DNA from 3 places in the Superficieibacter sp. genome. Region 2 is predicted to be linked to each of the others. Evidence: predicted binding sites of a transcription regulator. Region 2 holds the regulator's gene; each other region holds the start of a gene.

Region 1 (4,931 bases), on a different contig from region 2:
GTTGGAAAGGACGTTGCCGACCGGCTCCTGAAAATATGTGGCGAACAGCGGGGCAAAGATAAACAGCCCCCACATGCCATAAACGATGCTGGGGATTGCCGCCAGCAGCTCAATGGCGATACCGAGCGGGCGACGCAGCCAGCCGGGGGCCAGCTCGGTCAGGAACAGCGCAATGCCGAAGCTAACGGGAACGGCAATCAGCAGGGCAATAATGGAGGTCGCCAGCGTACCGTAGATGGGTACCAGCGCCCCGTAAATATCGTTAGGTGCATCCCACTCTTTGGTCCACAGGAACGAGAAGCCAAACTTTTGGATACTCGGCCAGGAGGAGATGATCAGGGAGACAATGATGCCGCCCAGCATCAATAGCACAATCAGCGCAGCCAGTTTTACCAGCGCGCTGAAGATCATGTCACCCTTTTTACCCGGTGGGTTAAAAACAGGCTTGGTTGCAGCCATAAATCACTCTTCAGTTAAAGACGTTTTACGAAATTGACAGGTAGCATTATCGCCACCCGCCATTTTCGTCAATATGTTCTATACCCTAAATAATTCGAGTTGCAGGCAGGCGGCGTAGCCATTTTGTCCTGCAGCTTGAAGTATGACGGGTATATTAGTACAACGCTTTACCGCTGCTGTCTTTGACGTTGGTTTTCCATGCCGCACGAACCTGCTCAACCACGTTGTCCGGCAGGCTGGCGTAATCCAGGTCATTAGCCTGTTTCGCGCCGTCTTTGAAGGCCCAGTCGAAGAACTTCAGTACTTCCGCGCCCTGCTCCGGTTTCTTCTGCTCTTTGTGGATCAGAATGAAGGTGGTGGAGGTAATCGGCCACGCGTCGTCGCCTTTCTGGTTGGTCAGGTCCTGGGCGAAGGATTTGCTCCAGTCCACGCCTTTAGCGGCGTTAGCGAAGCTTTCTTCGGTCGGGCTGACCGGTTTGCCGTCAGCGGAAACCAGTTTGGTGTAGGCCAGGTTGTTCTGCTTGGCGTAAGCATATTCTACGTAGCCGATAGAGCCAGGCAGACGCTGCACGAACGCCGCGATCCCGTCGTTACCTTTACCGCCGAGACCGGTCGGCCAGTTAACGGTGGAACCAGAGCCAATTTTGGATTTCCACTCTTCGTTCACTTTCGCCAGGTAGCTGGTGAAGACGAAGGACGTACCGGAGCCGTCCGCGCGGCGCACCACGGCGATGTTCTGCGAAGGCAGTTTCAGGCCAGGGTTCAGTTTGGTGATGGCGGCATCATCCCATTTCTTGATTTTGCCGAGATAGATGTCGCCGAGGGTTTTACCGTCCAGCACCAGCTCGCCGGATTTCAGCCCCGGAATATTAACCGCCAGCACCACGCCGCCGATGACGGTCGGGAACTGGAACAGGCCTTCCTGCTGAAGTTTTTCGTCGGACAGCGGCGCGTCAGAAGCACCGAAATCGACAGTATTCGCAATAATCTGTTTTACGCCACCGGAGGAGCCGATACCCTGGTAGTTGACTTTGCTACCGGTCTCTTTCTGGTAGGTATCTGCCCATTTGGCATACACCGGCGCAGGAAAAGTTGCGCCAGCACCGGTAAGGCTTGCTGCTGCCAGAGCAGAGAAAGCGCTCATGGATAAGGTCGCGGCGACAACCGTTGCGACAGTGGTACGCATAACGTTCATAATGTCTCCTGCAAGATTCGTAAATCATTGTTAAGTGGCTACGATGAGCAAAATAGGACAAACAGGTGACAGTTAAATGTACGAAATATGACAGTTTTATGACAAACAAATCCAGGGAAAAAATGATTAATTAAAAACATTTAAAATCATTCACTTAAATGTTTTTGTTACCAAAAGATTGCGATGAAAATTTATTTTTATGACGGCAGAATCAGCCGGAAAATGACGGTTACCGTCAGGAAGAGATCGATTAAAAATGTAGCACAGCGCGGGTAAATGCCCCACATTACGTGGGGCATAATTAAACTTATTCCACCGTCACCGATTTCGCCAGGTTACGCGGCTGATCGACGTCGGTGCCTTTGATCAGCGCGACGTGGTAGGCCAGTAACTGCAACGGCACGGTGTAGAAGATCGGCGCGATGACGTCTTCTACGTGCGGCATTTCAATGATGTGCATATTGTCGCTGCTGCTGAATCCGGCATCCCGATCGGCGAAGACGTACAGCTGACCGCCGCGCGCGCGAACTTCTTCGATGTTGGATTTCAGTTTTTCCAGCAGTTCGTTGTTCGGCGCGACCACAATCACCGGCATGTCGGCGTCAATCAGCGCCAGCGGGCCGTGTTTCAGCTCGCCTGCGGCGTAGGCTTCCGCGTGAATGTAGGAGATTTCTTTCAGCTTCAGTGCGCCTTCCAGCGCAATGGGATACTGATCGCCACGTCCGAGGAACAGCGCGTGATGCTTGTCGGAGAAATCTTCCGCCAGCGCTTCAATGCGTTTGTCCTGCGACAGCATCTGTTCGATGCGACTTGGCAGCGCCTGCAGGCCGTGCACGATGTCGTGCTCAACGGAGGCATCCAGACCTTTCAGACGCGCCAGTTTCGCCACCAGCATCAACAGCACGGTTAACTGGGTGGTGAAGGCTTTGGTCGATGCCACGCCGATTTCCGTACCCGCGTTGGTCATCATCGCCAGATCGGATTCGCGCACCAGCGAAGAGCCAGGCACGTTACAAATCGCCAGCGAGCCAAGATAACCCAGCTCTTTGGAGAGGCGTAAGCCCGCCAGAGTGTCCGCCGTTTCGCCGGACTGTGACAGGGTGATCATCAGGCTGTTACGACGCACGGCGGATTTGCGGTAGCGGAATTCTGAAGCGATTTCGACATCGCACGGAATACCGGCCAACGATTCAAACCAGTAGCGGGAAACCATCCCGGAGTTATACGAGGTGCCACAGGCGATGATCTGAATGTGCTCAACCTGCGCCAACAGATCGTTAGCGTTCGGCCCCAGCTCGCTTAAATCCACTTCGCCGTGGCTGATGCGTCCGGTGAGGGTATTTTTGATAGCGTTCGGCTGCTCGTAGATCTCTTTCTGCATATAGTGGCGATAAATGCCTTTATCGCCCGCGTCATATTGCAGATTAGATTCGATGTCCGGGCGTTTCACTTCCGCGCCGGATTTATCAAAAATAGCGACGGAGCGGCGAGTCACTTCGGCAATATCGCCCTCTTCGAGGAAGATAAAGCGGCGCGTCACCGGCAGCAGGGCAAGCTGGTCAGAGGCGATAAAGTTTTCGCCCATACCCAGACCAATCACCAGCGGGCTACCGGAACGGGCCGCCAGCAGCGTGTCAGGATGACGAGTATCCATGATCACCGTGCCGTATGCGCCACGCAGTTGCGGGATCGCGCGCAGCACCGCTTCGCGAAGCGTACCGCCCTGTTCCAGCTCCCAGTGAACTAAGTGAGCGATCACTTCGGTGTCGGTTTCAGAAACGAAGGTATAGCCGCGCGCTTTCAGCGTTTCACGCAGCGGTTCGTGGTTTTCGATGATGCCGTTATGCACCACCACAATGTGTTCAGAAACATGCGGATGCGCATTCGTTTCTGAAGGTTCACCGTGCGTTGCCCAGCGGGTGTGAGCAATACCGGTTCCGCCGTGCAGCGGATGTTCTTCCGCTGCCTGTGACAGCATTTGCACTTTACCGAGGCAGCGCAGGCGGGTCATATGACCTTGTGCATCAACCACTGCCAGACCCGCAGAGTCATAGCCACGGTATTCCAGACGACGCAAACCTTCGAGAAGGATTTCCGCTACATCACGTTGCGCGATAGCGCCAACAATTCCACACATAGTTTTTGATTCCGATTTTGGCTTTACGCCATGCGTTGTCGGTCAACCTGTATACCCGTTTTCCGGGCGCCCCGAGCCTTGTAGAGAGTGGGGTTATTTTTATAGGTACTGCTTGCGGGCGGGGGATATATGTTTATCCCCTCAACCCTGGTTGCCGGATTGCTCCGGCATAAAAATTACTTTTTCTTTACCGGGCGCTGCCAGCCCTGTTTATGGACCTGCGGCACGCGGCTTAAGACCAGTTCATCATCAGCGATGTCACGGGTGACGGTCGTTCCGGCGGCGATGGTCGCCCCGTTCCCCACCCTGACCGGCGCAACCAGTTGGCTGTCAGAGCCGACAAAGACATCGTCGCCGATGATCGTTTTAAATTTGTTCGCCCCATCGTAGTTACAGGTGATGGTCCCCGCGCCGATATTTACATTGTCGCCAATTTCCGCATCGCCCAGGTAAGTCAGATGACCGGCTTTTGAGCCTTTACCCAGACGCGCTTTTTTCATTTCGACAAAGTTGCCAACGTGCGCGCCTTCCAGCAGTTCCGCACCAGGACGCAGGCGGGCAAACGGACCGATAGTACAGGCCGCTTCCAGATGGGCATCTTCCACCACGCTGTACGGGCTGATTTCGCAGTCGTCGCCAATCACCGCATTTTTGATCACGCAGCCCACGCCAATTTTTACGCGGTGACCCAGCGTGACGTTGCCTTCAATGATAACGTTAGTATCAATTTCCACATCACGCCCGTGCGACAGGGTGCCACGGAGATCAAAACGCGCCGGATCACGCAGCATAACGCCTGCCAGCAGCAGTTTTTCGGCCTGCTCGGTTTGATAAACGCGCTCCAGACGGGAGAGTTGCAGGCGGTTGTTGACGCCTTCCACTTCGCTCAGTCTCTGCGGATGGACGGCGGCAATCTCGCAGCCCTCCTGATATGCCAGCGCGATGATATCGGTGATGTAGTATTCGCCCTGCGCGTTGTTGTTGGTCAGCTTTGCCAGCCAACGTTTTAAGTCCGCGCCGTTGGCAATCAGGATACCGGTATTGATTTCCTGGATTTGGCGCTGCTCGTCGCTGGCATCTTTATGTTCAACGATACCGGTCACGTTGCCGTTGTCGCGGGTGATGCGGCCATAGCCCGTC
Region 2 (4,931 bases):
AGGCTGATAAACATGGCGGGCGCAATCACGCGCGATGAATTATGCCACCATGAGCGGGTGAAGCTTAACACAACCAGTGCGATACACGGCGGATAGATCGCCGTTAACACCGGGACAGAAACCTGAATCAGGTGGCTCAGCCCCAGGTTGGATACCGCCATCGAGAAAATGCCGAGGATGAAGACCAGCGTGCGATAAGACAGCGGCAGATACTGGGCAAAGAACTCGGCGCAGGCGCAGGTCAGGCCCACCGCCGTAACCAGACAGGCGATGAAAATCAGCGCCGCCAGCATCAGGCTGCCCGGCCCACCAAAGGTATGCTGAACGTAGGCGTGCAGAATAGCCGCGCCGTTTACGGATTGATCGACCAGCGTGGAGCTATCGGAACCCAGACGGAACAGCGCCAGATACAGCAGCGTCAGGCCCACCCCTGCCATGATGCCAGCCCAGACGGTATAGCGCGTCAACAGACGGGCTTCGGTCACGCCACGCGAACGGGCGGCATTAACGATAACAATCCCGAAAACCATCGCGCCCAGCGTATCCATGGTCAGATAGCCATTTACAAAGCCGTTAGAGAACGGCGCGGTCTGATACGCCTCCATCGCGTGGCTGATCGGGCCTGCTGGCCACACCAGCGCCGCAACGGACAGCACCGTCAGCGCCACGATTTTCATCGGCGCGAGGAAATTGCCCACCGTATCAAGCAGCTTGCCCGGATAAAGCGATACGCAGATCACCAGCGCAAAGTAAATCACGCTATAGATGAACAGCGGCATTGGCCCGTCACCGGTCAGCGGCGCAATGCCGACTTCAAACGAGACGGTTGCGGTACGCGGCGTGGCAAACAGCGGGCCGACCGCCAGATAACAGACCGTCGCCAGCAGAATGCCCGCAGTTTTACCGACAGGCGTGCTGAGGCTGTCGATGCCGCCGCCCACTTTCGCCAGCGCAATCACCGTCAATACCGGCAGACCGACCGCAGTGATCAGGAATCCCGTCGCCGCCGTCCAGACGTGCTCGCCTGCCTGTAAGCCAACCATGGGAGGGAAAATGATATTGCCAGCGCCAACAAACAACGCAAAGGTCATAAAGCCCAGAGCGATGATGTCGCGAGATTTTAACTGATGGGTCATAAATTAAACTGCCTGTGGATGTGGTGTTGTAAATGAATTGTTGCCTTCCCTGTGAAACAATACAGCAGCAATTGCATAAGATTTCAGCGGGATATGCTCCCGGACTGGCGTGAAGAAGTATAGTTTTTCGATTTATCACGCAAATGCAGTCGGTATGACAGCATCTGGGGCGCAATTTAAACGCTTATAACGTTTTAAAGCAACCCGCGATCGCGAAACCAGAGGATTATGCTGGTTCGTAACATCTGATTAGCACGTTAAACCAGATATAAGAAAAACTTACGGGCGATAGTTCGAACAAAAAAGCAGCAAACGTGAGGAAGTGGCGTCCGCTTCGCTGGCCTGCAAAGTAAACGGCGCGCACGGAGCGGATCTGCGGAAAGTTAGCCTTACACGCATCGGTGTCAGGCTATTTTTTGGCAATTAAACGTTCCGGCAGGAGAAAACTAAAGCGTGTGCCTTTCCCCGGCTGGCTGTCGATTTGCAGGCGACTGTCGTGATGATTTAGCGCGTGCTTCACAATCGCCAGCCCCAGACCGCTGCCGCCGGTTTGCCGCGAGCGGGCCTTATCCACGCGATAAAAACGCTCGGTCAGACGCGGAATATGCTCAGCGGCAATCCCTGGCCCGTCGTCCTCAATAGAAAACTGTGCGCCGTGGGGGGCGCGCTGCCAGTTAACCGAAATGGTGGTGCCCGCAGGGGTATGGTTCACCGCATTGTAGACGAGGTTGGAAATAGCGCTGCGCAGCTGCTCTTCGTTACCCAGCACGCTTAAGGTGTCATCAACGGTAAAATGCAGGCTATGCCGCCCGTGGCTTAGGGTTTGCGCTTCGCGCTCGATCATCCGCAGCATCATCGGCACATCAATTTTTTCATTCAGCGCCAGCGCGGGCGCAGCTTCGATTCGGGAGAGGGTCAGCAGTTGCTTCACCAGCGACTCCATGCGCTGGGTCTGTTCGCGCATGGTATGCAGCGCTTTTTCTCGCGGCGCGCCCTCCAGCGTCTGCTCCTGCATCATTTCCAGATAGCCCTGCAAGACGGTTAACGGCGTGCGCAGTTCATGGCTGACGTTGGCAAAAAAGTTGCGCCGCGCGCCTTCAAGCTGATGCATCTGGGTGGTATCGCGCGCCACCATCAGCCGCTGGTTTTCGCTGTAGGGCATAACGCGAAACTCCAGGTAGCGACCGTTATTCAGCACCAGATTCAACGGCTTGCTGAAATCGCGGTTCTTCAGATACAGCGTAAATTCCGGGTAGCGCAGCAGGTTGAGAATATTTTGCCCATTGTCATCCGGCCAGCGCAGGCCCAGAAGCTGCTGCGCCAGGCCGTTACACCAGAAAATCGTGCCTTCTTCCGTCGTCAGCACCACCGCATCCGGCAGTGATTCCGCGCCGCTGCGAAAGCGCTTGATGAGATTACCCAGCTCGCGGCGGCGCTTTTTATTGCGTAGCTGCATCTGGTGCAGGCCGTAGAGCAGCGGCTCCCAGCTACCGCGACCCGGCGGCGGCGTCATGCTGCGATCCACCCACAGCCACCAGGAGAGTCCCAGTAAATTGAGAAAGTGCCAGATGAGCAGCCCGGTCACGGCCGCCAGTAAAAACCACGGCAAATGACCGAAGAATGCCGCCAGCAGCAGCGCGGGCAGACAGCAGACGATCAGCTCAAGAACCAGCCTTTTCCATGACAGACGTTCCAGCACGCGTCACACTCCTGTGTCAGATATCAGAAACGGGTGGAGAAACGATAACCCGTACCGCGAACTGTTTGCACCATTCGATCGTGACCGCTCAGCTCCAGCGCCTTACGCAGGCGGCGGATATGCACGTCCACCGTGCGGTCCTCGACATACACATTGGTTCCCCAGACGTGATTCAGCAACTGTTCACGGCTATACACTCTTTCAGGGTGAGTCATAAAGAAGTGCAGTAATTTAAACTCGGTCGGCCCCATATCCAGCGGGCTTTCACCGGTCATCACCCGATGTGAAGAGGGATCGAGGCTTAGCCCCTGCATTTCAATCACTTCTTCAACGGCCATAGGTGAGATGCGGCGCATCACCGCTTTGATGCGCGCAATCAGCTCTTTAGGAGAGAACGGCTTCGTGATGTAGTCGTCGGCACCGGTTTCCAGCCCGCGAACGCGATCTTCTTCTTCGCCGCGCGCGGTCAGCATCACTACCGGGATATCGCGCGTCAGCGCTTCACGCTTGATATGTTTGATAAACTGAATGCCGGAGCCGCCCGGGAGCATCCAGTCCAGCAGGATCAGGTCAGGCCAGGGTTCATTGAGCTGATTCACCGCGCTGTCATAATCTTCCGCTTCTACAGGCTGAAAGCCATTTTGCTCGAGGACAAAGCACACCATCTCGCGGATCGGAGCTTCATCTTCAACGACCAGAATACGTCTCGCCATTTTTTACCCTGTTTTATCATCATCATTAGTGATAGCGACGTCATTATGCGTCAGATTTGTGACAGATTTATGAAAATAATGACTATGAGGTGATCCATCCAGTCGTTATATGACAGACAGACTTCGCCCCCGCCTGCCGCAGGGTTTATAATCCGCCCTACGCTTTTTTGCCACGGAACCGACATGCGCATCATTCATACTTCAGACTGGCATCTCGGCCAGAACTTCTACAGTAAAAGCCGTGCCGCCGAGCATAAAGCTTTTCTCGACTGGCTGCTGCAAACCGCCGAAGCGCAGCAGGTGGACGCCATTATTGTGGCGGGCGATATTTTCGATACCGGTGCGCCGCCAAGCTACGCCCGCGAGCTGTATTACCGTTTTGTTGTCGATTTACAACAGACCGGCTGTCATCTGGTGGTGCTGGCGGGCAATCACGATTCCGTCGCCACCCTGAATGAATCGCGCGAAATTCTCGCCTTCCTGAATACGACCGTGGTCGCCAGCGCGGGCAGCGAGCCGCACATTTTGCTGCAACGCGACGGCACGCCCGGCGCGGTTTTCTGCCCGGTGCCGTTCCTGCGTCCGCGCGATATGGTCACCAGTCAGGCCGGGCATTCCGGCAGCCAGAAACTTCAGCGCCTGCTGACCGCCATCACTGATTATTATCAGCAACAGTATCAGCTCGCCTGCGAACTGCGGGGCGATCGACCGCTGCCGATTATTGCCAGCGGTCACCTGACCACCGTCGGGGCCAGTAAAAGCGACGCGGTACGCGATATTTATATTGGCACGCTGGACGCGTTCCCGGCGCAAAACTTTCCCCCGGCAGATTACATCGCCCTGGGGCATATCCATCGGGCGCAAAAAATCAACGCCAGCGAGCATATTCGTTACTGCGGCTCGCCCATCTCCCTGAGCTTTGATGAAACCGGTAAAAGCAAAAGCGTGAATCTGGTGACCTTTGCCGGAGGGAAATTAGCAGAAGTCACGCCGCTTGAGGTGCCCGTCACCCAGCCGCTGGCAGTCATAAAAGGGGATTTTACCGCCATTTGCCAACAGCTTAAGCAATGGCGCGGTGCGCCAGCCAGCCCCGCCGTGTGGCTGGATATTGAAATCACCCGCGGCGGCGAGTATTTGCATGATGTGCAGCGGCGTATTCAGGCGCTGGCGGAGGAACTGCCGGTCGAAGTGCTGCTGGTCCGCCGTAGCCGGGAACAGCGCCAGCGAATTCTGGATGGCGAACTGCGCGAAACGCTTAGCGAACTGAAAGTGGAAGACGTATTTGCCCGTCGTCTGGCGCAGGAAGATCTTGATGAGGCGCAGCAGCAACGGCTGTTTACTCTGCTGGCGCAAACGCTGGAAACGATGGCCGGGGAGGATGAA
Region 3 (4,931 bases), on a different contig from region 2:
CGCAATCTGGTGGAAAACGCTTACCGTTACAGCCCGGTGGGGTCGGTGATTAGCGTGAGTATTGAGCCCGGCCCGGAGCCGGTGCTAATAGTGGAAGATGAAGGGCCGGGGATCGACGAGTCGAAAGGCGGAGAGCTGAGTAAAGCGTTTGTGCGCATGGACAGCCGTTACGGCGGCATCGGGCTGGGGCTGAGCATCGTGACCCGTATCGCCCAGCTTCACGACGCGCAGTTCTTTTTGCACAACCGACAGCCGGGGCCAGGCGCACGCGCGTGGGTCAAATTCCGGGGTCTGCGCGACATTAAAAAGGCCGGATAGCGTTTCGCTATTCCGGCCTGGTATTGACTAACGCGGCGTCAGGAAGCAGCAATAAACAGATCGCGCAGCTGATGCAGTTGGTCGCGCACCTGGGCCGCTTCTTCAAACTCCAGATTCTGCGCGTGCTGCATCATTTTCCCTTCCAGCTCGTGGATTTTCTGCTGCAACGCTTTCGGCGTCAGCGTCAGTTCGCTGGCGTCATCCTGCACCGGATGACGTGACTTGCCGCGACCTTTGGCTTTCGTTTTGGCGATGTTTTCGCCCAGCGCCAGAATATCGACCACTTTCTTGTTCAGACCCTGCGGCACAATACCATGCTCGAGGTTGTACTGATGCTGCTTCTCGCGGCGGCGCTCGGTTTCGCTAATCGCTTTTTCCATCGACGGGGTGATTTTATCCCCGTAAAGGATCGCCTTGCCGTTAATGTTACGCGCGGCACGGCCGATGGTCTGGATCAGCGAGCGCTCTGAACGCAGGAAGCCTTCTTTGTCGGCATCAAGGATGGCGACCAGCGACACTTCCGGCATATCCAGCCCTTCTCGCAGCAGGTTGATACCCACCAGCACGTCAAACTCACCGAGGCGCAGGTCGCGGATGATTTCCATACGCTCCACCGTGTCGATGTCCGAGTGCAGATAGCGCACCCGCTCGCCGTGCTCTTCCAGATATTCGGTTAAATCTTCCGCCATCCGCTTGGTCAGAGTCGTCACCAGCACGCGCTCGTTGATGGTGACGCGCTTGCGGATTTCCGACAGCAAATCGTCCACCTGGGTGGCGACCGGACGCACTTCGATAATCGGGTCCAGCAGGCCGGTCGGACGGACCACCTGATCGACCACTTCATCACCGGATTTCTCCAGTTCGTACTTGCCGGGGGTCGCGGAAACGTAAATGGTTTGCGGAGCCAGCGCTTCGAATTCTTCAAATTTCATTGGGCGGTTATCCAGCGCCGACGGCAGTCGGAAACCGTACTCAACGAGGGTTTCTTTACGCGCGCGGTCGCCGCGATACATGCCGCCAATTTGCGGGATGGTGACGTGCGATTCATCGACCACCAGCAGGCCGTCAGCGGGCAAATAGTCAAACAGCGTCGGCGGCGCTTCACCCTGCCCGCGCCCGGACAGATAGCGCGAATAGTTTTCGATGCCGGAGCAGTAGCCCAGCTCGTTCATCATTTCGAGGTCAAACTGGGTGCGCTGGGTCAGCCGCTGCTCCTCCAGCAGTTTGTTATTGGCCATCAGCGTTTTGCGCCGGTCGGCCAGCTCCACTTTGATGTCTTCCATCGCCTGCAGAATGCGCTCGCGCGGGGTAACGTAGTGGGTTTTCGGGTACACGGTGAAACGCTGAATGGTCGATTCAATATGCCCGGTCAGCGGATCGAAAAGCGACAGACGCTCGACCTCTTCGTCAAAAAGCTCAACGCGCAGCGCCATGTCATCGGATTCCGCCGGGAAGATGTCGATCACTTCACCGCGCACGCGGAAGGTGCCGCGCTGGAATGCCTGATCGTTGCGGGCGTACTGCAACTCTGCCAACCGACGCAGAATATCGCGCTGGTTGATAATCATGCCGATGGTCAGGTGCAGCATCATTTTTAAATAGAGATCGGGGTCGCCAAGGCCGTAAATCGCCGAGACCGACGCCACCACCACCACGTCCCGCCGCTCCAGCAGCGCTTTGGTGGCGGACAGACGCATTTGCTCGATGTGTTCGTTGACCGAGGCGTCTTTCTCAATAAAGGTGTCTGAACTGGGGACGTAGGCTTCCGGCTGATAATAATCGTAGTACGAGACGAAATACTCTACCGCGTTATCCGGGAAGAACTCTTTCATCTCGCCGTACAACTGCGCCGCCAGGGTTTTGTTCGGTGCCAGCACCATTGTTGGGCGCTGGAGATCGGCGATCACGTTCGCCACGGTAAACGTCTTCCCTGAGCCCGTTACGCCAAGAAGCGTCTGATGGGCCAGGCCATCTTCAAGACCTTCTTTCAGACGACGAATCGCCTCCGGCTGATCGCCAGACGGACGGAATGCGGAATTCAGTTTGAACGGTTTACTCATTAAATGGCTACCTGAAAGGAAGAAGCGAGCAGGAGGATAATTTTACCTGTGGTTGACGATTTTGCCAACAATTAATACTGGACAAAAAACCAGTAAACGGTAAAAGTGATTCCGTTGCGCCCGGGAACAACAGCAAAAGCGTAGCGTCCGATGAGGAAAATGCCAGTCGGAACGGGTTATCCCCAGAAAATTTCAATTTTTAACTTTTGTCAAGTAACGTCATGACGCTTTTGTGGCAGCAGATGACACTTTTCTTGCAAATATTGATTTTATATAACCTGTTGATATCAGATGATATATCAGAAAAGATGCGTTTGCCGTCAATTCAGGCGCAAGCCGCGTATTCTCTCGTTTGCCACACGTTTTCTCACTCTCATACACAAGGTTATCCACAGGAATAGTGGATAACTATCTCCAGCCCTTAGCCGCCGCTATCTGGCGAAAATCGCCGACGCCGCAAAATGGCCCCTGTAAAAAATATTTATCACTATTTTTTGACGTTAATCATCTTAAGACGGCGGTGACAGCGCGGGCTACATGCACCACTATTATCGGGCGCTGGCACCGACAAAGTGCATAGCGATGCTTCGCTTCGCTAACATTTTTCCCCTTTTCCTCGGCGGTTTCCGAAATAAGCCTCTTTTTGCGCACGCATGCCGGAAATGGCAAGCCTTTTGCAACATACCTGCTGAAATAGTGGATTGTCGAACTGCACGTGCTGAATTGAGGAGAAACCGATGTTGAGTCTACGCGCTGTAAATCAGTTTTACGGAAGTCAGCATACGCTGTGGAATATCACGCTCGATCTACAGCCGGGGCAATGTACCAGCGTCATTGGGCTGCCGGGGATGGGCAAAACCACCCTGATTAACTGTATTACCGGGTATTTGCCCATCGAGAGCGGCAGTATCGTCTGGCAGGACGCGGATGCCTTGCCCTGCGATCTGCTGCCGGTGTCGGTGCCGCACCGCACCGCGCTTGGGATCAGCCATGTGCCGCAGGATAAGCGCATTTTTTCGCAGTTGACGGTGGAGGAAAACCTGCATATTGCCCGCGCCTCTCGTCAGGACGGCGGCGCGGTAAACGGGGAGATCTACGAGCTGTTCCCGGAACTGCGCACGCTGCGTCAGAGCAAAGCGGCTACCCTGTCAGACGATAACCAGTATCAGCTGGCGCTGGCGCGCGCGCTGGTGACCCGCCCGCGCCTGCTGATCCTTGACGAACCGACGCGCGGCGTGGGGCAGGCATTTTTACTCCGGCTGGGCGAGTTTATTCTGCGCCTGAAACGCGAGCTGGGGCTGACGATCCTGCTGGCAGAGCAGCATCTGTCATTCATCCATCAGGTTTCCGACCGCTTTCTGCTGCTGCATCAGGGGCGCAACGTCGCTCAGGGACAGGTTAATCAACTTGACCAGCGCCTGCTGGCGCAGTGGATGACGCCGGGTGCAGGACACTGAGGTCGAGATACTGACCGGGATCGCACTCCTCTGGCGTCGTCTTAAGCCAGGGGATTTCGCCGAGCAGCGGCGCGGGCAACACGCGTTGCAGGGTGGCGAGATACTCCTGATGACGTTTACCCGGCGGGGTTACGTCGTTGGCGATCCAGCCTGCCAGCGTCAGTCCCGCCTGCTGCACGGCGAGCGCGGTCAGCATCGCGTGGTTGATACAGCCCAGCTTAACGCCCACGACCAGGATCACCGGCAGTTGTTCTGCCGTCACCCAGTCGGCGAAGGTCAGCGTCGGCGACAGCGGCGTAAACCAGCCTCCGGCACCTTCCACCAGCAGCCACTCCGCCTGCGCTTCCAGCGCCCGCAAGCCTGCTGACAGCGCCCCGGCGGTGATGGGACGCCCTTCATCGGCGCTGACGATATGCGGCGAGGTCGGCTCTGCGAAAGTGAAAGGGTTAACCTGCGGATAGCGTAGCGCCAGCGTGCTGTAGCGCTGTAAGGCCAGCGCGTCACTGTTGCGCAGCCCGTCCGCCGTCATTTCGCTGCCGGAGGCCACCGGTTTATAGCCTGCGGTCTTCAGCCCCTGACGGGCGGCGGCCTGTAACAGCGCGCAGCTGGCAACGGTTTTGCCCACTTCGGTGTCGGTCCCGGTGATAAAAAAACGTTTAGTCACGTGCAATAATTCCCGTAAAAAGATGATACGTCAGCGGATACGCGCCCTGCTGCTGCGGCCATGCCAGCTGTAGCTGGCGCAACTGGCTGCGGGTCAGCGGACGACGCTCCCGGCCCTGATGCAGGTGCGTCGCCCCGGTCCCTTTCAGAGAGCGCATGGCGCTTAGCGCATCGGCGAAGGTCAGGCTAATCGACTGCTGATGGCTGCGATAGCGCCAGCCCGCCAGCGCCTCGTGGATGGCCTCCACCGACATAAAACGGTTGACGTGCGGGTGCGCATCGACCGCCCGCCACGCCTGCGCCACTTCCGGCAGCGATCCGGCGATCAGGGTGGTGAACGCCACCGTCCCGCCGGGGCGCACCACCCGGCAGAGTTGCCCGATGGCCTGACGTAAATCGTCGCACCACTGCACCGCCAGATTACTCCACGCCA

The links. The regulator PhoB, encoded in region 2, activates phosphate uptake and scavenging genes when phosphate is short. The targets are predictions, from matches to a motif close to CTGTCATAAAACTGNCNNAT.
Region 1: a site for PhoB is predicted at 1,740-1,759, ahead of pstS (phosphate ABC transporter substrate-binding protein PstS). Genes of this name have one in related genera too.
Region 3: a site for PhoB is predicted at 2,598-2,617, ahead of uvrB (excinuclease ABC subunit UvrB). Genes of this name have one in related genera too.

What each region holds. Positions count from the first base shown of each region.
Region 1 is NZ_DAMAPU010000011.1:65,652-70,582, forward strand. Features, by position in the region: gene pstC (phosphate ABC transporter permease PstC) at 1-459, opposite strand, end outside; gene pstS (phosphate ABC transporter substrate-binding protein PstS) at 614-1,654, opposite strand; gene glmS (glutamine--fructose-6-phosphate transaminase (isomerizing)) at 1,962-3,791, opposite strand; gene glmU (bifunctional UDP-N-acetylglucosamine diphosphorylase/glucosamine-1-phosphate N-acetyltransferase GlmU) at 3,968-4,931, opposite strand, start outside.
Region 2 is NZ_DAMAPU010000004.1:367,077-372,007, forward strand. Features, by position in the region: gene brnQ (branched-chain amino acid transporter carrier protein BrnQ) at 1-1,136, opposite strand, end outside; gene phoR (phosphate regulon sensor histidine kinase PhoR) at 1,546-2,835, opposite strand; gene phoB (phosphate response regulator transcription factor PhoB) at 2,859-3,548, opposite strand; gene sbcD (exonuclease subunit SbcD) at 3,732-4,931, shown strand, end outside.
Region 3 is NZ_DAMAPU010000012.1:30,077-35,007, reverse strand. Features, by position in the region: gene pmrB (two-component system sensor histidine kinase PmrB) at 1-318, shown strand, start outside; gene uvrB (excinuclease ABC subunit UvrB) at 357-2,378, opposite strand; gene RT197_RS17490 (ABC transporter ATP-binding protein) at 3,116-3,835, shown strand; gene bioD (dethiobiotin synthase) at 3,777-4,499, opposite strand; gene bioC (malonyl-ACP O-methyltransferase BioC) at 4,492-4,931, opposite strand, start outside.